Regions from separate parts of the Nocardia sp. PE-7 genome, predicted to be linked through region 3. Evidence: riboswitches for the same ligand, from Rfam matches in the RefSeq annotation. Region 3 holds a riboswitch; each other region holds the start of a gene.

Region 1 (7,851 bases), 710 kb from region 3:
GCACGGTCGACTCCGCGCAGCCGGACAGCGGTGGCCGCGACCTGGTCGAGAACCGTGCGCCGGGGGTCGAACGAGGGTGCCGACTCCTGCCATACGTATTGCACCGCGGCGATGTGTGCGCGGCTGCGCCGACGGAGCGGCCCCAGCGGCACGCCGCCGAGCACGACTCGGCCGCTGTCCGGAGTGACCAGCCCGGCGATAGTGCGCCCGATTGTCGACTTGCCCGCCCCGGACACACCGATCATCGCGACCATCTCGCCGCGATGCAGATCGAGATCGACATTCTGCAGAACGCGCGAACGTCGCTGGGAGACGGTGATATCGCGCAGTCGCAGAATCGGTGGTGAATCCGGAGACGCACGTCGTTCGGGCGATGCGGCCGACGGGACCGGTTGCCCGCTGCCGTGGAGCCGACCCGCGCGCACGAACAGGGTCAGGTCGCTGACTCGGTCGACGGCGACAGTGTCGTGAGTGACGAGCACGACCGCCTTGTTCGTGCTTCGCAGCCTCTCCAGTCCGGTGAGCAGGGCGGACCGTCCGAGCGGATCCAAGCCGACGGTCGGTTCATCCACCACGAGCACATCAGGATCCGACATCAACACCTGCGCGAGCGCGAGCCGAGCGCGTTCGCCACCGGAGAACTGGAACGGATACTTGCCGAGCAGAGGGCCGAGGGCGTCGTCGGACACCTCGAACGCCGCGGCCGCCAGGATGTCGGCGATGTGGCGGCGCAGGGTGACTCGGTCGGTGCGCGGCAACCCGAGCTGACGTCGGCGCAGTCGCGCCAGTTCGGCGAGGGCGGTACCGATCCTGCGTGCGGGGTTCAGGGTGGACGCCGCGTGCTGGGGAAGGTAGCCGATCCGGACACTGTCGCGCTGACCTCGGTACCGAATGCTGCCCGCGACAACGTTTCCCGCGACGGCGACGCCCGCGATCGCGGTAGCGATGGTGGTCTTGCCCGCGCCGGACGGACCGAACAGGGTGACGATCTCGCCGGCGTGCACGTCGAGGTTCACCTCGTCGACGAGAACCGTATGGCCCGCGGTGACCTGAAGCCCACGTACCGCGATGAGCGGCTCAGACATCGCGGGTGGTCCGATGTGCGGCGCGGGTGCGTGGGTCGGCGAGCAAGTCGTCGGCGAGCAGATTGACTCCGACGATGAGCGCCACGATCAACAGCGCCGGAAGTGCCACCGACCACGGTGCGATGGTCAGTGCGTCCTTGTTCGCCGCTACCGACACGGCCCAGTCGGTGGAGGTGGTGTCGAAGCCGAGACCGAGGAAGTTGGCCGAGGCGAGGAAATACACGGCCGCGGTGAATCGCAGCGCCAGATCGGCCGCGATCGGCCGAGACATCGCGACGATCGCGTATTTGCCGTATCGGAAGGCGCGGCTCTCGCCCTGCATGCGCAAGGCGTCCATGACCGGACTGCGAACTGTCCCTCTGGCCGTCATGCGGACGAAGCGCGCGATCGGCGCGACGAGCACGAACCCGATCGCGCACGCGATCGCGACGGCGGAGCCACGGGTCCGCAAGGCGGCGACCATGATGATGAGCAACGAGGGCAGACACAGCAGCACATCCATCGGGCGCATCAACAGTTCGTCCACCCACGCGCGGGGCGCGGCGGCCGCCGCGACACCGATCATCGACCCGACGAGATAGGCGATCGCGACGGTGAGAGCGGCGACGACGAGGAAGGTCCGTCCGCCGCTGAGGGCCGCGGCCAGCACGTCGCGCCCGAGCCGGTCGGTGCCGAACGGTGACCACTGCGACGGCCCGAACGGCGCTTGGCGATGCTGCGGCGCCCCCGCGGCGAGGAACGGTCCCGCGGCCGCGACGAGCACCGGCACCGCGACGAGGACGCTGAAGATCCAGCGGCGCGGGGTCATCGGCCCACACCTTCGGCCGACACCGGCACCATGCGTTGCCCGGCGATGTCGATCAGGGTGTTGATGACGATCGCGACCACCCCGGTGATCGCGACGATCGCGAGGATGACCGGGGCGTCCCGGTTGCCGATGGCGCCGATGAGTGCCGAGGCGACGCCGGGTACCACGAACACGGCCTCCACGATGAGCACGCCGGACAGCAATCCGTCCCCGGTGCGCCCGAGCTCCTGCATCGCCGGTGCGAGCGCGTTCGGCGCTACATGGCGCGCCAGCAGCGACATCCGGCCGACGCCGAGCCGACGGGCCTGCGCGATGTAGGGCTGATCCATCACATCGATGACACCGGCACGGACCAGCCGCACCAGGGGAGCGGCGACGCGCGCGACCATGACTATCAGCGGCAGCACCAGGTATTCCGGCCGGTCGAGCAGGGTGTCGAGGTCGGTCCCGAGGAAGGTGGCAGGCAGCAGGTCGAGATCGATGGCGACGTAGCTGACGAGCAACACCGCCAGTACGAAGTCCGGAACCGAATCGAACCCGATACTGATCGCGCTGACGATCCGATCACACCACGATCCCGGCGCCGACCCGGCGGCGAAACCCGCTGTCACCGCGAGGGGGACCAACAGCGCCGATGCCAGCACAGCCATCAGCGCGGTCGTCAGGAACGGGTCGGCGATCACCTCGCCGACCGGGTGTCCGTTGGCGTAGGACACGCCGAAGTCACCGGTCACGGCGCCGGCGAGCCAGTCCAGGAACCGCTGGACCGGTGCGACATCGAGGCCGAGCAGGTGCCTGGCCGCCGCGCGTTGCTCGTCGCCGAGAACATCGTTGCTCTGCACATCGGCGGCGTCGCCGGGCAACAGCAGCGACAACACGAACACCAGAACGAGCAGCACACCGAGCTGCCCGACGCCGATGACGGCGCGGCGCACCAGGAATCGGGTGAACGGTGTCGAAACGCGCACGGACGCTACCGGATACCGACCACGACACGGTCGTCGCCGTACTGCCACACGATTCCGGCTTCGGCGAATCCCGCGTCTCGGGCGAAGGCGACATAGTCGTGCACGGTCGGGCGATCGCGCACGGTGTGCTCGAATCCGCCGTTTCGCAGTCGCACCAGCTCGGCGAGTTCGGGCGCCCGGTTCACCGCGTCCCACCAGGATGCCCAGTCCTCGGCGGCGGCGGTTCCCTGCCGCTCGGCGCGGCGCGCGGTCATCGATCTGCCGAGGGCGTCGAGCCTGGGACCGGCCGGGCCCTCGTAGAGGTGGTCACCGTCGACGAACAACCCGCCTGGTTTCAACGCTTGCGCGCAGGTCCTGATCAAGTCTCGCAACGGATCCCGATTCATCCAGTGCAGGGCGGTGGTGCTGACGAACGCGTCCGGGACCCGGTCAAGGTCGAGGGCGTCGAGCCAGCCTTCCCGCCGCAGGTCGGCGAACACTGTCCGGAAGCGGGGGGAATCGTAGGCCAGGTCGGCGAGGCCGAGCAGCAGCGGATCGGCGTCGACGCCGACAACGGAAGCGGCGGGGAACCGGTCGAGGAGGCGCTGCGACAGCGTTCCCGGGCCGACCCCCAGATCGACGATCAACAGGTCCTCGCGGCCACCCAGTTCGTGCACCACATCGCCGATGACCTCGAATCGCTGCTCACGGTCGGGCATGTAGTGCTCCTGCTGGCGGTCCCAGCGTTCGATCCAATACCGCGCTCGCGCGGCGTCGAGTCCGGTCATCGCGCGCTCACCTCGTCGAATCGGGCCCAGCCGTGCGAGTTCGGCACCGCCGCGGGCAGTCGCTCGAAGCGATCGCCCGCGGCGCTGTTCCACGCGGTGTTGCCGAAGAATACGAATCCACCCCGGTCGTAGAGGATTTCGTGCATCGTGCGGTAGATCGCCGCCCGCCCTTCCTCGGTGGGGGTCGACTGCGCCTTGACATACAGTGCGTCGAATTCGGCATCGGACCACTTCGTCCGATTCTGTGGCGATCCGGTGAGCAGGCGCGACGCGAAATGGTTCGGAACGGGCAATGGCCCGGACTGACCCATCGTGAGGTGACCGGTGTTGAGCGCGTCGGTGTAATAGGTGTCCTTCGATCCGAGCACGACATTGACCTTCACCCCGCAGCGGCTCGCGTGCTCGGCGAAAAGTCGTGCCGACTCGACGAATCCATGCGCGACCGGCGCGGTGAAGAGGTCGAACGAGAGCTCACGCACCCCGGCGCGACGCAGCAACCGGCCCACCTCGTCGGGATCGAAGCTGTGCTGCGGCAGGTCGGCGTAGTACTGGAACCCCTTGCCGAATACATCGTTGGCGATCTCGCCGTTGCCCTCGAGCGCCACCTTGACCAACTCGTCGCGATCGAGCATCCGCATCACCGCGCGGCGCACATCAGGATTGTCGAACGGGGCGCGGTCGGTCTTCATGGCGAAGAAGTAGATGCCGCTGTTGGGGGTGGCCGCGAGCGTCACGCCGCGTCGTCCCTGCAGGGTCCGTGCCGCCGACGGCGTGAGGTTGTCGGCGTAGTCGATCTCGCCGCTCTGCACCGCCGCGAGCCGGGCGTCGGACTCCGCGCTGACGATGCGAAGTCGACGAATCGACGGGGCGCCGTCCCAGTAGCGATCGTTGGCGGTTGCTACGAATTCCTTTCCAGCCGTGAAGGAGTCGAAAACGAACGGACCCGTGCCCACCGGCCGCTCGAAGTCGGTCGCCCCATTCGGCACGATCTTCGTCCCGTAGGCCGACAGTGCGATCAGGAACTCGAAAGAGGGCTCCTTCAGCACGATCTCCACCGTGCGCGCATCGATGGCGCGGCTCTGGGCGAGGTCGACCTTGTCGAGCGACGAGGCGGCGATGAACGGGCGACGCTGCGGCGGGCCGAGCACCCGCGCGAAGGTGTAGAGGACGTCGTCGGCGCCGAAGGCTTTTCCGTTGTGCCAGGCGGCATCTCGCAGGGAGATGCGCCACCGGGTCCCGTCGGCGTTCGGCTCGGCCGCCGTCGCGAGGCGGGGAATCGGCGTCATCGTCTCGTCGATCTCGAACAATCCGTCATAGACCGATTTCATCCGGGCTTCGTCGATGAACAGCGTGTTCACGCCGGGATCGATGCCCTCGCCGGCGCCCGAGCCCTGGAAGGCGGCAGTGAAGGTGTCGACCGAGTTCCCGGACGGCGTCGACCGGTTGCACCCGGCGAGGACGGTGCCCGCGGCGAGTGCGCCACCGAGCAGGAATGTGCGGCGTCGCAGGTTCGGTGGCTGCATGAAGGCTCCTATCGCGTTGGCTCTCACGCGACGAAGACATGCGGAAACAAGCCACGACCGGTGTGGCTCGGTTCGGCGCATCGATCAATACCCACGTGATCACGACCGTTTCAACAGTTCATCCGCAGGTATCTGGCTTCGGCTCGCGGACGAGCCTCACAGTTGCGGGACAGCCCCGGACTCACACCGGTCTTCCCTACGGACAGGCGATATCCTACGCACACCGGTGAAAACCGGTGTCGGTACGGACCCGTGGACGCGCCCGTCGGGCGCCGTCACCGGTCACCGCCATTCGGCTCGCGGGAACTCGGACCGGGGGTTGCATAATGACGGGGTGCATTCTGGTGATGGTCTGTTCGATCGACGCCTGTCCGACCGCGCGCGTGAAGTGATCCGCCAAGGTGCCGAGATCGCGCTGAACGCGCCGGAGGAGTGGCTCGACGAGCTCTACGACGCCACGCTGCTCAAGACCAGCCTGCGCGCCATCGCCGGGGATCCGTTGCTGGCCGAGGCAGTGCGGCGCGTCAATCGTGCGAACCTGCTGCACTGGGCATCGGCCAACGTGGCCGATCCGGGGATGCCGGTGCCGATCAACCTCGGCGCCGACCAGATCGCCATCGTGCGCGACCTGGTCCGCCGCGGCTTGAACGAGGCCGCTCTCCAGGCCTATCGCGTCGGTCAAGACGTTGCCTGGCGGCGGTGGATGTCCATCATCTTCATCCTGACGACCGAGCCGTTCGAGCTCCAGGAGGTCTTCGAGGTTTCCGCCGCGTCGATAGCCGACTTCGTCGACGGCACCGTCGAGGCGATCACCGAGGTCATCGACGACGAGCGTGACGAGCTGGCCCGCGGTTCGTATGCCGAACGGCGGGAGATGATCTCGCTCATCCTCGAAGGCGAACCGATCAATGTCGAGCGTGCTTCGATCAGGCTCGGCTACCGGCTCGATACGACCCATACCGCGGCCATCGCCTGGAGTGGCATTCCCGGTGCCGAACTGGAGGAACCGCATCGGGTGACCAGGGCACTCGCGCAGGCCACCGGTGCGGCGACGGCACTGAGTCTGCTCGCCAGCGCGGCCACCCTGTGGGTGTGGGTGCCGGGCCCGACGCCTCCCGATCTCGCGATCCTGACCGAGGCGATGGACCATATTCCCGGGGTGCGAATCGCCATCGGCTCGACCGGTCGAAACGTCGCGGGTTTCCGGACGAGTCACCTCGACGCTCAGGCCGCGCACCGGATCCTCGCTCGCCCACACAGCACGCGGCGTCTGGTCACCTTCGGTGAAGTGCAGCTGACTTCGCTGATCACCGAAAACGGCGCTCAGGCGGACCGTTTCATCAAGTACACCCTCGGCGAGCTGGAACATGCCGACAGCGAACTGCGCGAATCGGTGCTCGTCTACCTCAACGAGCAATGCAACGCCACGCGCGCCGCGGCCCGCCTGTTCACCCACCGGAACACGATTCTGCGCAGGCTCGCCCGCGCGGACGAGTTGTTGCCTCGACCCCTGGCGGACAACAGCGTGCACGTCGCGGTCGCGCTGGACGCGCTGTACTGGCGACAGAGCACGCCACAGCCGATGTGAGCTCGCCACGGTCTATTGCGCCGGGCAGACCGGGGTGAGGCGATGAGTGCCGCGCAGGCCCTTGAGGGTGGCGTCCCGAGGGGTCCCGATCGTGAGATCTGTCGTGCTGCCGATGGCTTCCAGTACCGGCTCGCTGACGAGGACCTCGCCGCCCTCGGCCTGCGCGGTGACGCGCGCGGCCATGGCGACGTTGCGGCCGAACAGATCGTCGCCACGGCGGACGGAGGACCCCATGTGGATGCCGATCCGGACTCTGAAATCGGTGTCGCCGCGCGACGATTCGGCGTCCTTGGTCAGCGCCGCCTGGATGGCGAGTCCGCAGGATACCGCCCGCTCCGGCGCGGCGAAGGCGATCATGTACCCGTCGCCTTGGTTCTTGACCACGTGGCCTGCCTGGTCCCGCACGCAGCGCTCGACGAGACGGTGGTGGCGATCCAGCAGCTTGACCCAGGCGCGGTCGCCCAGTTGTTCGTTGAGTGCGGTCGACTGCTCGATGTCGGAGAACATGATCACGACGTTGCCGTCCGGTGTCAGCCGTGCCAGGTCGGGGCGCTCGACCCGTGCCCAGCCGGCGAGGTCTTCGATCGAGGTCAGCACGGCGGCGCGAAAGCCTTTGGCGCGCACCAGGTCCGCGGCCTGCCAGGCCGTCCGCACCGCTTCGCGACCGCCCACCATCAATCGCTGCGTGGTCGTCGACCGACGCGGGGATCTGCGTTGTCGCCGGCTGCGGGCAAGCAGGATCGACAGGGTGATCAAACCGGCGGCTTCACCGACGGCGACCAGTGCGAGCACGGTGATCACGACTGTAGTCATCGGGCGAACCTCGGCGGAGTAGCGTTGCTGGTCGAACCCTGTAGCGGCTGCGCGCCCGAGCTTGTCACGGCAAAATAGTACACATGTGTTCACTCGAATTCGAAACGGTGTGCTCGCTGCTCGCCGTCGTTGCGGAGCATGCGGTGGCGCCTGCGTGGCGCACGCGGTCGGACTCCAACCTCCCGTCGAACCGAGGCCTGTACAGCTGCAATGCCCTCAGTGGGTGAACCCGGGTGGCGGTGTGTCCCGTGACCGCGAGCGCTGGCGGAGGTCGCGTCCGAGGTGACACGAACTGCGGC
Region 2 (7,851 bases), 1.9 Mb from region 3:
AGATAGCTGGGTGAGAGGTCCAGCGATTTCGCGAGCGCTGCCTGGGTCATCCGCCGTTCTTCGCGCAGCCTTCGTAGCCTGGCCCCCGCGTACATCTTCCGCACGTCGCAGATCCTAACGCGAGCTGTTCGCAATGTTTGCTGAAAGTGGCGAATGCCTCGGGAGAAGTCCAGTGCTGCAAGGGATTTTACCTGTGACTACCCGTGCGTAACATGCGAAGGAGTAGGTGGGGGCATGAGAAAGTTTCGCTCGCGACGACGGAATCATCGCCTGCGGCGACTGGGGCTGTCCCGCGTGGTGGCCGGGAGAAAATCACCATAGCGCTTCGGTATCACCGATTCGAGGCTGATCGGAAATCTTCGCAATAGTTGCTGATCTGTCGTCCATCGCACACAAAAATACGCTTGTTCAGCCTGTATCCGGTGGTTACTCCGATGCGTAGCGTGCGAAGCATGGCTGGGATCGACCGGCTGGAATCGGAGGATCAATGAAAACCCATATCGTGCGCAGCGTCGGGGCCGCCGAGGACTTCCCGCGGTCGCGGCATCTGGCCACGCTGATCGCGGAGGTGGCTGCCGATCCGGTGGCGGTGTCCGGCGAGGTCGCCGAGATGATCGTGAACCGAATCATCGACAACGCCGCGGTGGCCGCGGCGTCGGTGCTGCGCGGTCCGGTCCGCACCGCCCGCGCGCAAGCGTCGGCGCATCCGCTGTCCGCTACCTCCGCACGTTACGGCGCCACCGTCTTCGGACTGCCCGGCGCGCAGCGTGTTTCGCCCGAGTGGGCAGCATGGGCGAACGGAGTGGCGGTGCGCGAGCTCGACTTCCACGACACCTTTCTCGCGGCGGAGTACTCACATCCGGGCGACAACATCGCGCCGATTCTGGCCGTCGCCCAGCACACGGGGCGCGGCGGCGCCGAGCTGATCCGCGGTCTCGCCACCGGCTACGAGATCCAGATCGACCTGGTGCGCGCCATCTGCCTGCACGAACACAAGATCGACCACGTCGCACACCTCGGACCATCGGCCGCCGCGGGCATCGGTACCGTGCTCGGACTCGACCCCGAAACCATCTATCACGCCGTCGGCCAGGCGCTGCACACCACGACCGCGACCCGGCAGTCACGCAAGGGCGAGATCTCCAGCTGGAAGGCGTACGCGCCCGCGTTCGCCGGGAAGACGGCCGTCGAGGCGGTCGACCGGGCGATGCGCGGTGAAGGTGCGCCCGCGCCCATCTGGGAGGGCGCCGACGGAGTGATCGCGTGGCTGCTCGGCGGCACGGACGTCGAGTACCAGGTGCCGCTGCCGAATCCGGGCGAGGCCAAGCGCGCCATTCTGGACAGCTACACCAAGGAGCACTCGGCCGAATACCAGAGCCAGGCCCCGATCGACCTCGCGCGTCGACTGCGCGACCGGATCACCGATACCGACCGCATCGCCTCGATCGTGCTGCACACCAGCCATCACACGCACTCTGTGATCGGCACCGGATCCGGCGACCCGCAGAAGTTCGATCCACACGCCAGTCGAGAGACCCTCGACCACTCGCTGCCCTATATCTTCGCGGTCGCCTTGCAGGACGGCACCTGGCACCACGAGCGCTCCTACGCGCCCGAGCGTGCCCAGCGACCCGACACCGTGGCGCTGTGGCACAAGATCGCCACGGTCGAGGACCCCGAGTGGACCCGCCGCTATCACGCGACCGATCCCGCCGAGAAGGCCTTCGGCGCCCGCGCGGTGGTGACCCTCGACGACGGCGAGGTGATCGTCGACGAACTGGCGGTCGCCGACGCGCATCCGCTGGGCGCGCGGCCGTTCGCGCGCGAGCAGTACCTCGAGAAGTTCCGCGTCCTCGCCGACGGTGTGGTCACGCCCGCCGAACAGGACCGCTTCCTCGATGCCGCCCAGCGCACACCGGAACTCGGCGCGGGTGAGCTCGATCAGCTGAGCTTCGCGGTCGACCCCGCGCTGTTCGACCGGCTGCCCGCCGCGCGGGAAGGGTTGTTCTGATGACTGTTTCGGGACTGCTCGCCGCGCACACCACCGCCGCGCAGAAGCGGGCGAGCTTGCGTGCCGGGCTGGCTTCCGGTCGGCTGCAACGACTGCCCGGAGCGGTGAACCCACTGGTGGCCAAGCTGATCCAGGAGATCGGCTTCGACGGCGTCTACGTGTCGGGCGCGGTGATCTCGGCCGAACTCGCCCTGCCCGATATCGGCCTGACCACGCTCACCGAGGTCGTCGAACGTGGCCGTCAGATCGCGCGCGCCACCGATCTGCCCGTTCTCATCGACGCCGACACCGGCTTCGGTGAACCGATGAACGCGGCCCGCACGGTGACCCTGCTCGAAGACGCCGGCCTGGCCGGATGTCATCTCGAGGACCAGGTGAACCCGAAACGATGCGGACACCTCGACGGCAAGGCCGTCGTCGACACGGCCGAGATGGTGCGCCGCATCCGCGCCGCCGTGGCGGTGCGCCGCGATCCGGACTTCGTGATCTGCGCCCGCACCGACGCGCGCGCGATCGAGGGCCTCGACGCGGCGATCGAGCGGGCCAGGGCCTACGCCGACGCGGGCGCGGATCTGATCTTCACCGAGGCGCTGGCCGAGGAAGCCGAGTTCGCGAAGTTCCGCGCCGCCGTAAATATCCCGCTGCTCGCGAACATGACCGAATTCGGCAAGACGCCGCTGCTGAGCGCGCGGACACTGACCGATCTCGGCTACAACGCGGTGATCTACCCGGTCACCACGTTGCGACTGGCGATGGGCGCGATCGAGGACGGGCTGCGCGAAATAGCCACGGCTGGAACGCAATCGGCGCTGCTGGACCGCATGCAGCACCGGTCTCGGCTCTATGAACTGCTCGGTTACCGGCACTACAACGAATTCGACTCCGGCATCTTCGATTTCATGGTGGGTGAGTGAGCATGACCAGTGGACACACGACACGATCCGCCATCGCCAAGGGTCTGGCCGGGGTGGTGGTCGACACGACGAGCATCTCCAAGGTGGTCGCCGAGACCAACTCGCTGACCTACCGGGGCTACCCGGTGCAGGACCTGGCCGCGCGGTGCGGTTTCGAGGAGGTCGCCTATCTGCTGTGGCACGGCGAACTCCCCGACGACGGCCAGCTGCAGCTGCTCTGCCAGCGAGAACGCGCTCAGCGTCGGATCGACCGGTCGGTGCTCGCGCTGCTGGAGAAGATGCCCGACACCTGCCACCCGATGGACGCGGTCCGCACGGTCGTGAGCTACCTGGGTACCGAAGACGTCGCCTCGGACAGCGAGAGCGAGCGCGAAAGACTCGACGCCGCACTGCGATTGACCGCCCTGTTGCCGACGGTGATCGCGACGGCGATGCGCAGACGACGCGGGCTCGACCCGATCGCACCGCACTCCCAGCTCGGCTTCGCCGAGAACTTCCTGTACATGTGCTTCGGCGCGGTGCCGGAACTGCGGATCGTGCGCGCGTTCGAGATCTCCCTGATCCTCTACGCCGAGCACGGTTTCAACGCCTCGACCTTCGCCGCGCGCGTGGTGACCTCCACCGGCTCGGATATGTACAGCGCGATCACCGCGGCGATCGGCGCCCTGAAGGGTCGCCTGCACGGCGGCGCCAACGAGGCGGTGATGCACACGATGCTGGAGATCGCCGACCCCGCGCTCGCGAAGGCCTGGGTCGCCGAAACGCTCACCGCCAAGCGCAAAGTGATGGGCTTCGGGCATCGGGTGTACCGCAACGGCGATTCCAGGGTGCCGACCATGAAGGCCGCCCTCGACGACGTCGCGGCGGTGACCGGTGGCCGGCAGTGGGTTCGGATGTACGACGAACTCGCCGCCGCGATGGCCGACAAGACCGGCATCGCACCGAATCTCGACTTCCCCGCGGGTCCGGCCTATTACCTGATGGGCTTCGATATCGAGATGTTCACGCCCATCTTCGTGATGAGCCGGATCACCGGCTGGACCGCGCATATCGCCGAGCAGTCGGCCGCCAACGCGCTGATCCGGCCGCTCTCGGAATATCGCGGCGTGGCGCAGCGCCCGGTCCCGGTCGCCCGGGCGAGCTGAGTCGCCGACCACACTGCCCCGGACGCAAGATCTTTCGTCCGGGGCAGTGGTCTATGGACTGATCCGGTCGGTCAGCGCAGTGCTGCGGCCGCCGTCACCAGATTCCGCAGCGACGCTTCGACCTCCACCGGTCCGCGAGTCTTGAGTCCGCAGTCCGGGTTCACCCAGAGGCGCTCGGCCGGAACCGCTTTCAATGCCGCCGACAGCGAGGCCGTGATCTCCTCGACCGACGGCACCCGCGGCGAGTGGATGTCGTAGACGCCCGGCCCGACGCCGAGCGCGAAACCGGCCGCGTTCAGATCGTCGAGGACCTCCATGTGCGAGCGCGCCGCCTCGATCGAGGTGACATCGGCGTCGAGGCCCGCGATCGCCGAGATGACCTCGCCGAACTCCGAGTAGCACAGGTGGGTGTGCACCTGGGTGGTGTCGGCGACACCCGCGGTGGCCAGGCGGAACGAATCCACCGACCACTGCAGGTACGCGGGCTGTTCGGCGGCACGCAGCGGCAGCAGTTCGCGCAGGGCGGGCTCGTCGACCTGGATGATCCGCGTGCCCTGAGCTTCCAGGTCGACGGTCTCGTCCCGGATGGCGAGCGCGACCTGGCGGGCCGACTCACCCAGCGGCTGGTCGTCGCGGACGAACGACCACGCCAGGATGGTCACCGGGCCGGTGAGCATGCCCTTGACCGGCTTGGTGGTCAACGACTGGGCGTACCCGATCCAGGACAGCGTCATCGCCTCGGGCCGGGTCACATCGCCGAACAGGATCGGCGGGCGCACGCAGCGAGTTCCGTAGGACTGCACCCAGCCCGCGTCGGTGACGGCGAAACCGTCCAGCAGTTCGGCGAAGTACTGCACCATGTCGTTGCGTTCGGGTTCGCCGTGCACCAGTACGTCGAGACCGAGTTTTTCCTGCAGGGTGATCACATCGGCGATCTCGGCCCGCATCCGCCCGACGTACTCGGCCTGGTCGATCTCGCCCTTGCGCAGCGCGGCGCGGGCCAGCCGGATGGCGGAGGTCTGCGGGTAGGAGCCGATGGTGGTGGTCGGCAGCGCCGGCAGGTCGAGGTGATCGCGCTGCAGGGTGCGACGCTCGTCGGCGGGGGAGCGGGTCAGGTCGTGCTCGTCGAGTTCGGCCAATCGGGCCCGGACCTGCTCGTTGTGCAGTCGCGGGTCGGTCCGGCGTGAGTCGGCGGCGGCGCGGGCCGCGGCCAGGTCGTCGGCGACGGTGTCGACACCCGCGGTGAGCGCGGTGGCCAGCACGCGCACCTCGTCGACCTTCTCGGCGCCGAAGGCCAGCCACGAGCGCAGCCGCTCGTCCAGTCCGGTCTCGGGGGCCAGCGAATACGGCACGTGCAGCAGCGAGCACGAACTCGACACCGCCACCGAATCGGCGCTGCCGAGCAGCGTGCCCAGGGTGCCGAGAACGGCGTCGAGGTCGGCGCGCCAGATATTGCGGCCGTCGACCACGCCTGCCACCAGCAACTTACGAGCCAGGGCAGGCAGCGCGGCGACCGCCGCGATATCGGCGCCCGCGGTGAAATCGAGAGCGACACCCTCGATCTCGGTCTCGGCCAACACCGCCAGGGCGGCGTCGGGGTGCCCGAAGTAGGTGGCGACCAGGATCGCGGGCCGGTTCTGTGCGGCCGACAGCGCGCTGTAGGTCTGGCCGACCAGGGCGATCTCCGCCTCGGTCAGGTCGGTGACCAGCACCGGCTCATCGATCTGTACCCACTGCGCGCCCGCGTCCGCCAGCTGGGCCAGCAGGTCGAGGTAGAGCGGCACCAGCTCGGGCAGACGCTCGAGCGCGGCACCACCGGTGGCCTTGGCCAGCTTCAGGAAGGTGATCGGACCGATCACCACCGGACGTGCGGGGACGCCGAGCTCGATCGCTTCGTCGAGTTCGGTCAGCAGCTTGCCGGGATGCAGTGAGAAGGTGGTGGCCGCGTCGATTTCGGGCACCAGGTAGTGGTAGTTGGTGTCGAACCACTTGGTCATCTCCAGCGGAGCGACCGTGTCGGTGCCGCGCGCGGCCGCGAAATAGCGGTCGAGCGGATCGGCGATGGTGGCGACGCGCGGCGGCAGAGCGCCGAGCAGTTCTGCGGTGTCGAGCATCTGGTCGTAGTAGGAGAAGGTGCCCACCGGCACCGAATCGAGTTCCGCCGCGGCCAATTCGGTGAGCTGGGCTCGACGGAGCTGACGGCCGACCGCGTGCAGGTGCGCGGCATCGGCGCGGCCCGCCCAGTAGGACTCGGTGGCGCGCTTGAGTTCCCGGTTCGGGCCCACTCGCGGTAGGCCGAGAACCGTTGCGGTGAAAGGGGTGTGCGAAACAGTCACGGAGATTCTCCAGTGTCGTGCAGGGAGAGCCGTCGCCTTTTCGCGGGCGCACGCCACAGGACCGGACACGTCGCGAAAGATACGACAGTCGGCATCGGTGGTCCGCGCGCCCGATCCACGAGGCGGTGGCCGCCGGATACGGCGTATCCGGCACAGTCGGCAGGTCTTCGGACTCGCGGGCACCGGTCGTGTGATCGACCGACCTACTGGCCGTCGCTTCCCAGGCATGATGCCCAGTGCTGTTGACGGCGGTCGTTCCCGCTCACCGCTGCGGGACAGTCCCGGATTCTCACCGGGTTCCCTCTCACCCGGTGCGGAACATGATCCGCACCCGGGTTTCGACGCCTACGCGGGAGGTCGGGGCTCCGACTCTTCCACCGCGCGGGCGAACCAGCTGCGCCCTCAGCATAGGCCCTCGACGGGGGCGCGGGACACCGCCCCGTCGCGAACAGGGCCGTGACCTGCGGTTGCGCCGAGGTCCACCACGCGCACCGCGGGCGGCTCCACGCGGTGAGATGTGACGGCCTGATGAACGCAACTTCGCAGGTGGGCGGGTGTGCGGTGTGAAGATTGCTGCGAAGCCACCTTGCGTGTCCGACCGCGCCTCACGGCCGGGTACCGTAGGCCAATGTTCTCGAAAGTCTTGGTCGCAAATCGTGGTGAGATCGCTATCCGTGCCTTCCGCGCGGCCTACGAACTCGGCATCGGAACGGTCGCGGTATTCCCGTACGAGGATCGCAATTCGGTGCATCGCCTCAAGGCGGCCGAGTCCTACCAGATCGGCGAAGAGGGCCACCCGGTTCGCGCGTATCTGTCGATCGAGGCGATCGTCGAGGCCGCCAAGAGCGCGGGCGCCGACGCGATCTACCCCGGCTACGGCTTCCTGTCGGAGAACCCCGACCTCGCCGCGGCCTGTGCCGCCGAGGGCATCACGTTCATCGGCCCCACCGCCGAGATCCTCGAGATGGCGGGCAACAAGGCCACGGCCATCGAAGCGGCCAAGGCGGCCGGTCTGCCGACGCTGAAGTCCAGCGCGCCCTCGGCCGATATCGACGAATTGCTCACTGCCTCAGCCGAACTCGAATACCCGATCTTCGTCAAGGCCGTCGCCGGTGGTGGTGGTCGTGGCATGCGCCGGGTCGCCACGCCGGAGCTCTTGCGTGAGTCGATCGAAGCGGCGTCGCGGGAAGCGGAGTCGGCGTTCGGTGATCCGACGGTGTTCCTCGAACAGGCGGTGGTGAATCCGCGCCACATCGAGGTACAGATCCTGGCCGACCAGCACGGCAATGTGATGCACCTGTTCGAGCGCGACTGTTCGCTGCAGCGTCGCCACCAGAAGGTGATCGAGCTCGCGCCCGCTCCGAACCTGTCGCCCGAACTGCGCGAACGTATCTGCGCCGACGCGGTGGCCTTCGCCCGCCAGATCGGCTACATCAACGCGGGGA
Region 3 (7,851 bases):
AGCGCGATCCACACCCGTTGTTTCTGGCCGCCGGAGAGTTGATCCACCGGTCGGTCGATCAACTCGAGAGTGTCGGTGGCCACCAACGCTTTTCGCACGGCCGCACCGTCCTGCGCCGACCACTGACGGAACCAGCGTTGGTGCGGATGACGACCGCGGCCGACGAGTTCACCCACGGTGATGCCGTCGGGGACGACGGGTTGTTGGGGCAACATGCCGAGCCGCCGGGCGACGGTGCGCGCGGGCTGCGGCGCGATATCGGCACCGTCGAGCAGCACCGCGCCGGCCGTCGGCGCGATCAGTCGGGCCAGGCCGCGCAGCAGGGTCGATTTGCCGCAGCCGTTGCGGCCGACGATGACAGTGATCGCTCCGGTCGGGAAGTCGACGGTGGCGTCGGTGACGATCGCGGTGTCGCCGTAGCCGAGCGTGAGTCCCTCGGTGGTCAGGTGTGCGGTCATCCAGCGTGTCCGATCCGGGTTGCGCGGGCGAGGAGGTAGACGAGAACGGGAGCGCCGAGGATGGCGGTCACCACCCCGACAGGAAGTTCCGCCGGGAACAGCCGCCGGGCGGCCAGGTCGGCGGCGACCACCAGCAACGCCCCGGTGGCAGCCGCGGGCGCGAGCCCGGCACCGCGTTCGGCGAGCAAGCGTCGTGCGATCTGCGGAGCCACCAGAGCGACGAAACTGATCGGGCCTGCCGCAGCCGTTGCCAGGGTCGCGGCTGCGGCCGCGACGACGATGAGCGTGCGGCGGTCGGGGCCGCGTCGCCCGGCCAGCGAGTTCGCCAGGTCGTCGCCCATTTCCAGCAGCGGCAACGAGCGAGCGAGAACGATCAGCGGCGGCACGACCACTACCAGGGCCCCCGCGGCGAAGCCGACGTGGCTCCAATCGCGGTTGGCCAAGCTGCCGGTGAGCCACATGGCCGCGGTGTGCGCCTGGTAGTTGTCGGCGACGGTCAGGATGAACGCGATGGCCGAGGACAGCATCGCCGTGACGCCGATGCCGACGAGCACGAGTCGGTAGCCGTCGAGTCCGTCCTTGGTGGCCACGACCACGATCAACGCCATAGCCACCCCGGCACCGAGCAACGCGCCGCCGACCAGCCCCAGTCCGGCGCCACCGAGCAACACGCTCACCACCAACGCACCCAGTGAGGCACCCGCGTTGATCCCGATGATCTCGGGACTCACCAGTGGGTTGGTCGCGATCCGTTGCAGGATCGCCCCCGATATCGCGAAGGCCGCCCCGACGCACAATCCGGTGAGCACGCGCGGCAACCGGTCGGCCACCACCACGTCGTACTCGATGAGCGTGCCGCCGCCACCGAGCACCCGGATCACGTCGGTGACGGTGAGCGGGTAGTAGCCGATCGTGAGCGACCACGCCGCCACCGCCATCGCGGCTGCCGTGATCAGCACGGTCAGGACCGCGGAGCGTTTCCCGACGCGAAAGACGATGCGCCGGTCGGGTGTTCGTAGCAACAACGTGCCGCTGGGCAGTACGCCGCCCTCGGTGCGCGTCACAGGGTGGCCACCTTTCGATTGCGCACGAGATAGAGAAAGAACGGCGAGCCCGCGAAGGCGGTGATGATGCCGACCTGGATTTCCTGTGGCCGCACCAGCATCCGTCCGAGAATGTCGGCCGCCAACAGCAGCGTCGGACCCAGCAGCGCACACCACAGCAGAATCCACCGGTAGTCGTGTCCGGCGAAGAATCGGGCGATGTGCGGGATCACCAAGCCGATGAAGGCGATCGGGCCGGCGATCGCTACCGCAGACCCGGCGAGCAGCACCACGCTCGACGCACCGATCGCGCGCGTCGCGACCAGTCGGGTGCCGAGCGTGCGCGCCATGTCGTCACCGATGGCGACGGCGTTCAACGGCCGTGCCACCACGATCGCCAGCACCGATCCGACAGCGATGAACGGCACCGTCCCCCACACGGATTCGATGTCGGCGCGAGCCAACGAGCCGACCACCCAGAATCGGAAGTTGTCGAACAGGGTCCGGTCGAGCAGGGTGATCGCCGTGGTGATCGACCCACACAATGCGGTGCAGGCCGCGCCCGCGAGCGCCAGTTTCACCGGCGTCGCTCCCCCGAACCCCAACGATCCCAGCGTGTAGACGAGCGCGGCCGCGATCGCGGCGCCGAGGAAGCCGAACCAGATGAATCCGCCCGTCGCCGTGAGGCCGAGCGCACCCATCGCGATCACGATGGCCAGCGACGCACCCGCGTTGACGCCGAGCAGGCCCGGCCCGGCCAGCGGGTTGCGGGTGAGACCCTGCATCACCGCGCCGGCCAGCGCCAACGCGACACCCGCGAGCAGGCCCGCGACCGTTCTGGGCAGCCTGATGTAGCGCACGACCCGGTCGGTGTCGGTTCCCTGAAAATCGGTGAACGCGACCGCGGCCTGGTCGAGGGTGAGCGGGTGTGAACCGATCAGGACCGACGCCACACAGGCAGCCGCCAGCGCGGCGCCGGCCAGGAGCAGACCGGTGCCGCGAGCGGTGCGCGTCACCGCTGGAACAGCTCGGGATGGATCAACTCGGCGACCAGTTCGGTCGCGTGCGCGATCCGCACGCCTGCCGCCCGATCGGCGAACAGGAACGGGTGCACGGTCGCGTTGCGCACCGCCGCCAGATTCGCGAATGCCGGGTTTCCGACGATCTTGTCGACCTGGGGACGGCCGTCGGCGCGCGTGTAGGTCGCCTTGCAGCACAGGCTGGTCAGGATGATGTCGGGGTCACGGGCGATGAGCTCTTCCGCGCCGACGGGCACATTGCGCTTGGCGGTGAGGTCGGCGAAGACATTCACTCCACCGGCGGCGTCGATGATCTGGGTGATGAAGTCGATGCCGCCTGCCACGGTATAGGAGCCGTCGTCTTTGGGGGTGACGACAGCGACCCGAGGCTTCGCGGCGTTGCCGACCTTCGCGCGGACCGCGTCGATGCGCGAACTCAGCTGCGTGACAACTTCTTCGGCGCGCTCGGAAGCGCCCCACAGGGCACCGAGATCGCGCAGGTCGGCGTAGACGTTGTCGAAGCGCACGGTGTCGGGGTCGATCGCTTCGTCGGCGAGACCGTCGGCGCTGGGGCACAGCGGACTCAGCACCCAGCTGCGCACACCCAATTCGTTCAGGCTCGCCCTGGTACCGACGCTGTTCTGCGCCGAGGAGGCGAACACCCCGTTGAAACCCGACATGACGAAGTCGGGTCGCTGGGCCAGCAGTTCGTCGCGACTGGGCAGCTTCTCGACGTAGGGCGAGCGCGCCTGCGCGGCGAAATATTCCGGAAGCACGGCGGAGTCCAGGAATGCCGTGCCCACCAGCCGATCGGTGACACCGAGCGCGTGCGCGATCTCGATCGAGGGCTGATACGCCGCGTAGATCCGCTGCGGTGGGCCGTCGACGGCGACGTCGATCCCACAGTTCACGCGGGTGACAGCAGCTGCGCCGCCCGCATCGGAGGTGGGTTGCACACCGCAACCGGTGAGAACAATCGTGCAGGCGAGCAACGCGCCGGAACGTAGGCGCGCGAAAACAGAGCGGGTCAAGAGACGGCCTTCCAGGTCCTCGTGGAATGGGGTACTGCGTAGCCGTGGCCGGTCTCCTGGCTGACGGGATAGTGCGCGGTGAATCCACCTTCCCAGGGCAGGTGCCCCAGTGGCTCCGGACGACAGAGTCGTCCGGATCGATTCACAACTCCCGATCACAGTGGCGAGGGCCGCACCGGTTCTACACCGGTTTCCCGAACACCACGGCTGGTGAACTGTAGCAACGTCGGCTCGATCGAGGGTCGGCGCCGATCCACAGCCGACTCCCAGCCGCGTCCCACCGGGCTCGACAGTTCCGCCGCGAAGATTCAGCTATCGGCCGAGCACTTCGGCCGGCCGATGATCTCGGCAGTGAGATCGACGATCTGGAGGAACGCGCATGAGGATGAAATCGACGCTGGCCAAGACCGCGGTGGCGGGCACCCTGGCCCTCGGGGTGCTCGGCGCGACAGCGACCGCGGCGAGCGCGGATCCGGGCGGGCACGACCAGCAGCGGCCCGAGCAGGGCCAGCAGCACCGGCCGCAGCAACAGCCGCAGCATCACCAGAACGACGCGCCGCAGCACGGCTTCTGGTTCTTCGGCACCTGGGTTCCCCTGCCCTGACCCATTCCCCATCGCAGGCCCGGCACCCTCCGGGCTTGCGGTGAGCCGAGCGGCCATTCGCGCGAGTTATGGTGCGGGACTTCACCATCGCGTGGGAGAACACCCCCATCCGCGCCGTTCGTGTCAACGAATGGGATTGCAGGCGGGTCGGCACCTTAACCGGTTACCATTCACTCCCCTGAAGCCGACCCGCCTGCTTTTCATCAGCAGCGACACCCTCGACGACCGATCCCGCTGCTACCGCGTCACGATCGGTCGGACACAGCGGTAGCGGCCGGGTTCGTGGCATCGCGGATCACGCGCAGGCCGGTGATCAAGCCGTCGAGTTGGGTGGGAGTCAGCAGGCCGGTGAGCCATTGCTCGAGGGCGGCGAGGTAATCGGGAAGGACCTGTTCGAGGCGGCGGACGCCCGAGTCGGTCAAGGCCGCGTAGGCGCTGCGGCGGTCGGTCGGGTCGAGCTGGCGTTCTATCAGCCCCGCGGCGGCAAGGCGATCGACCACGCGGGTGACGCCGCTGGTCGAGAGCTCGGTTTGGGCGGCGAGATCCGACATCCGTAGGCGGCTGTTCGGAGAGCGACTCAGTCTCAACAGGGTGTTGAGCTCCAGCCCGGACAGGCCGTGCGCTTTCCAGGTCGGCTCGAGCTTGGCGATCAGACCGCTGTGCGCCTCGAAGAGCAAGCCGGAAATGGTGAAGCGGGGGTCGTCGAACAGCTCGTGGACGGACATGAAGCCAGCTTAGCCGATACTTGCCACGCGGATAGTTGACATGAGGAATACATCCGAGTAAACCTATGCGCAAGCATTATTCCGCACAGCAAATTTCGGAGAGATCATGCAGCGCAACATCTGGGTCGCCGGGTTCCGGACCGGAGTCATCGCCCCGAACGAACAGATCAAGCTCGCCGAGTCACGGGAGTTCGCCGACGAAACCGTGCGCCACGTCGTCCACATGGCAGGCGGCGGCGAGGCGGTACGCGTGCGGCTGACCAACCGCTACGGTCTCGCGCCGCTGCGGATCGGCGCCGCGCGCATCGCAGCGCGCAAGACCGGCTCGGCGATCATCGCCGATCACGAGATCACCTTCGGCGGCGCGGCACAGGTCACCATCGACGCGGGCGCCGAGCTCGTGAGCGATCCGATCGCGCTGCCGGTCGCCGCGGGCGAAGACCTGCTGCTCAGCCTGTACCTCCCGACGCCGACCGGGCTCGCCACCTTCTCCCACCAACCCGGCGAGATCGCCTACATCGTCCCCGGAGACCACACCGCGGACGTGGAACTCAGTGGTGCGCAAGAGGTTCCGTTCCGCTTCTTCGTCACCGGGATCGACGTGCTGGTCACCGACCCGCCGCCGGTAGCCGTCGCGTTCGGTGACTCCTGGTTCGAGGGCTTCGGTACGACGCAGAGCGCCAATCGCCGCTCGGTCGATGCGCTCAACGCCCGGCTCACCCGGGGTTGGGTGGTCAACAACGGGATCTCCGGCAATCGCCTCACGGCCGATCAGATCGGCGAATCCGGTTCGGGCCGTTTCGATTCCGACGCGTTGCAGGTCCCCGGCGTCACCGACATCCTGATCAATTTCGGTATCAACGACCTCATCCTCGGCGCGATGGGCGGGCAGTCCTCCGCGACCAGCGAGGAATTGATCGCCGGGTTCACCGGCCTGGCCGACCGGGCGCACGTTCTCGGACTGCGTATCCACGCGGCCACCATCGGCCCGTACGCCGGTTGCGTCTACCCCGGCATGCCCCTGCTGGAAACCCAGCCGACCCGCCACGCCGTCAACGCATGGCTGCGCACCACCGATGTCTTCGACTCGGTCTTCGACGTCGACCGTGCCGTGTCCGACCCCGAGCGCCCCGACTACATCCGTCCCGAGTTCGACAGCGGCGACGGCATGCACCTCAACGACGAGGGCGCCGCCGCGATGGCGGCCACCGTCGACCTCGCCGCGCTCTTCCGCTGACCCAACGTCGAGATCACCGTGCTCTCACCGTGCCTTCTTCGGCGAGAGCACGGTGATGCGCCCCCGCCGCTGTCCGGCCGGGGGTAGAACAATCGGTAGCACGCTGCCCATTGTCGAACGAGGGTCGCTACCGCTCGCGGTCGGCCGATCTCGAGGTCACCTCGATGGGCGGGACCAAGGGCTCGGGTAGCTCGTCCAGTTCAGCGAGGGTGGTGTGCACGAACGCCGCGATCCGGTGCCGGGCCGCCGAACTCAGCCGTTCGACACGGTCGGCGGTCAGCGGACTGTCGGCGAGTTCGACCACGGGGAGATCGCCGATGGCCCCCACGGTCGTCTCCGACCCGTTTTCCATGCGTCGCGCCATCTCGTCCCCCACCTTCCGAACAGTGTCGGTGCCACTTCGCCACACCGGTCACGAAGCGCCGCCGACATCCACCAGCAAACATCTGGATTACAACATGAACAAGCGTCCACAACAAGCGCTCTTGCTGGCGAATCTTGCGTAGATCGCTGCTCCGCCCACGATCGACCCCACCTTCTACGCCGCCCCCATCTGCCTGGACAGACGCCACTGCGACGTCCGCTACGTCATGCTGAGGCGAACAGCATCATCGACCGCGGAACCCGACCCGGAGGCAACGTGCGACGAATCGTGATCCTCGGTCGCGGCGGTGCGGGCAAGTCGACCCTCGCCCGCCGACTCGGCGCCGCCCTCGCACTACCGGTCATCGAACTCGACAAGCACTTCTGGCCACCGGACCTGACACCGCTACCCCCTGATCGATGGCGGGCGATCCAGCGCCGGCTCACCGACGCCGAAGGGTGGATTCTCGACGGCGACCTCGGCCCCTTCGACGCACTCGAGGTGCGACTCGAGGCCGCCGACACCATCGTCGTGCTCGACTTCCCCCTCTGGATCTGCGCGTGGCGCGCGCTGCGTCGCTCCCGCGAGAACCTGGCCTTCTGGCGCTGGCTGATCGGCTACCGCCGCCACAGCCTCCCGCTGATCACGACCGCGATCAGCGACCACGCGCCCCATGCCACCCTGCGACGACTCCGACGCCCCGACGACGTCGAGCGGTTCCTCGCCGAAATCCGCGACCGCCCACACCGGACCCCTTGACGAGACCACAGGGACCCACGACGGCCGCGACCCGCCAGTCACATCGTTCGTGGCGACTGACGGGCTACCGGTCAGCATCGTGCCCATCAGGCACCCACCGCGGTCATCGCGCGCTCCACCCTCCGTCCATCACATAGGACGAACCGGTCACCATGCCCGCGATGTCGGAAGCGAGCCAACCGACCAGTGCCGCGACCTCTTCCGGCTCGATCAACCGCTTGATCGCGCTCTCGGTGAGCAGCACCTTCTCGAGTACCTCCTGCGCCGGGAGGCCGTGCGCGGCCGCCTGCTCCGCGATCTGCTTGTCCACCAAGGGCGTTCGCACGTATCCAGGACTGACGCAGTTGCTGGTGACCCCGTGCGGACCACCTTCGAGCGCGGTCACCTTCGACAGCCCTTCCAGCCCATGTTTGGCCGTCACATACGCGACCTTGAACTGGGAGGCACGGATCCCGTGCACCGAGGAGATGTTCACGATCCGCCCGAAACCCTCGGCGTACATGTGGGGCAGGGCGGCGCGGATCAGCAGGAACGGCACTTCCACCATCAGCGTCTGCATGGCGCGGAACCGATGCGGCGCGAAGTCCTCGATGGGGCTCACGCTCTGCACG

What was found. A riboswitch is a leader RNA that binds a small molecule or an ion and turns the genes downstream of it on or off. The one in region 3 is predicted to bind cobalamin.
Region 1: linked by a shared signal. The riboswitch ahead of QX204_RS17495 (ABC transporter substrate-binding protein) and the one ahead of QX204_RS14000 (ABC transporter substrate-binding protein) in region 3 are both predicted to bind cobalamin.
Region 2: linked by a shared signal. The riboswitch ahead of metE (5-methyltetrahydropteroyltriglutamate--homocysteine S-methyltransferase) and the one ahead of QX204_RS14000 (ABC transporter substrate-binding protein) in region 3 are both predicted to bind cobalamin.

What each region holds. Positions count from the first base shown of each region.
Region 1 is NZ_CP129614.1:3,690,886-3,698,736, reverse strand. Features, by position in the region: gene QX204_RS17515 (ABC transporter ATP-binding protein) at 1-1,085, opposite strand, end outside; gene QX204_RS17510 (ABC transporter permease) at 1,078-1,893, opposite strand; gene QX204_RS17505 (ABC transporter permease) at 1,890-2,861, opposite strand; gene QX204_RS17500 (class I SAM-dependent methyltransferase) at 2,867-3,628, opposite strand; gene QX204_RS17495 (ABC transporter substrate-binding protein) at 3,625-5,151, opposite strand; cobalamin riboswitch at 5,257-5,388, opposite strand; gene QX204_RS17490 (PucR family transcriptional regulator) at 5,486-6,739, shown strand; gene QX204_RS17485 (adenylate/guanylate cyclase domain-containing protein) at 6,752-7,552, opposite strand.
Region 2 is NZ_CP129614.1:4,881,131-4,888,981, reverse strand. Features, by position in the region: gene QX204_RS23050 (short-chain fatty acyl-CoA regulator family protein) at 1-104, opposite strand, end outside; gene QX204_RS23045 (MmgE/PrpD family protein) at 488-2,011, shown strand; gene prpB (methylisocitrate lyase) at 2,011-2,925, shown strand; gene QX204_RS23035 (bifunctional 2-methylcitrate synthase/citrate synthase) at 2,928-4,070, shown strand; gene metE (5-methyltetrahydropteroyltriglutamate--homocysteine S-methyltransferase) at 4,142-6,406, opposite strand; cobalamin riboswitch at 6,547-6,744, opposite strand; gene QX204_RS23025 (pyruvate carboxylase) at 7,035-7,851, shown strand, end outside.
Region 3 is NZ_CP129614.1:2,983,474-2,991,324, reverse strand. Features, by position in the region: gene QX204_RS14015 (ABC transporter ATP-binding protein) at 1-458, opposite strand, end outside; gene QX204_RS14010 (FecCD family ABC transporter permease) at 455-1,522, opposite strand; gene QX204_RS14005 (FecCD family ABC transporter permease) at 1,519-2,517, opposite strand; gene QX204_RS14000 (ABC transporter substrate-binding protein) at 2,514-3,551, opposite strand; cobalamin riboswitch at 3,580-3,772, opposite strand; gene QX204_RS13995 (hypothetical protein) at 3,931-4,155, shown strand; gene QX204_RS13990 (MarR family winged helix-turn-helix transcriptional regulator) at 4,401-4,880, opposite strand; gene QX204_RS13985 (GDSL-type esterase/lipase family protein) at 4,987-6,117, shown strand; gene QX204_RS13980 (hypothetical protein) at 6,245-6,481, opposite strand; gene QX204_RS13975 (P-loop NTPase family protein) at 6,758-7,240, shown strand; gene QX204_RS13970 (3-hydroxybutyrate dehydrogenase) at 7,344-7,851, opposite strand, start outside.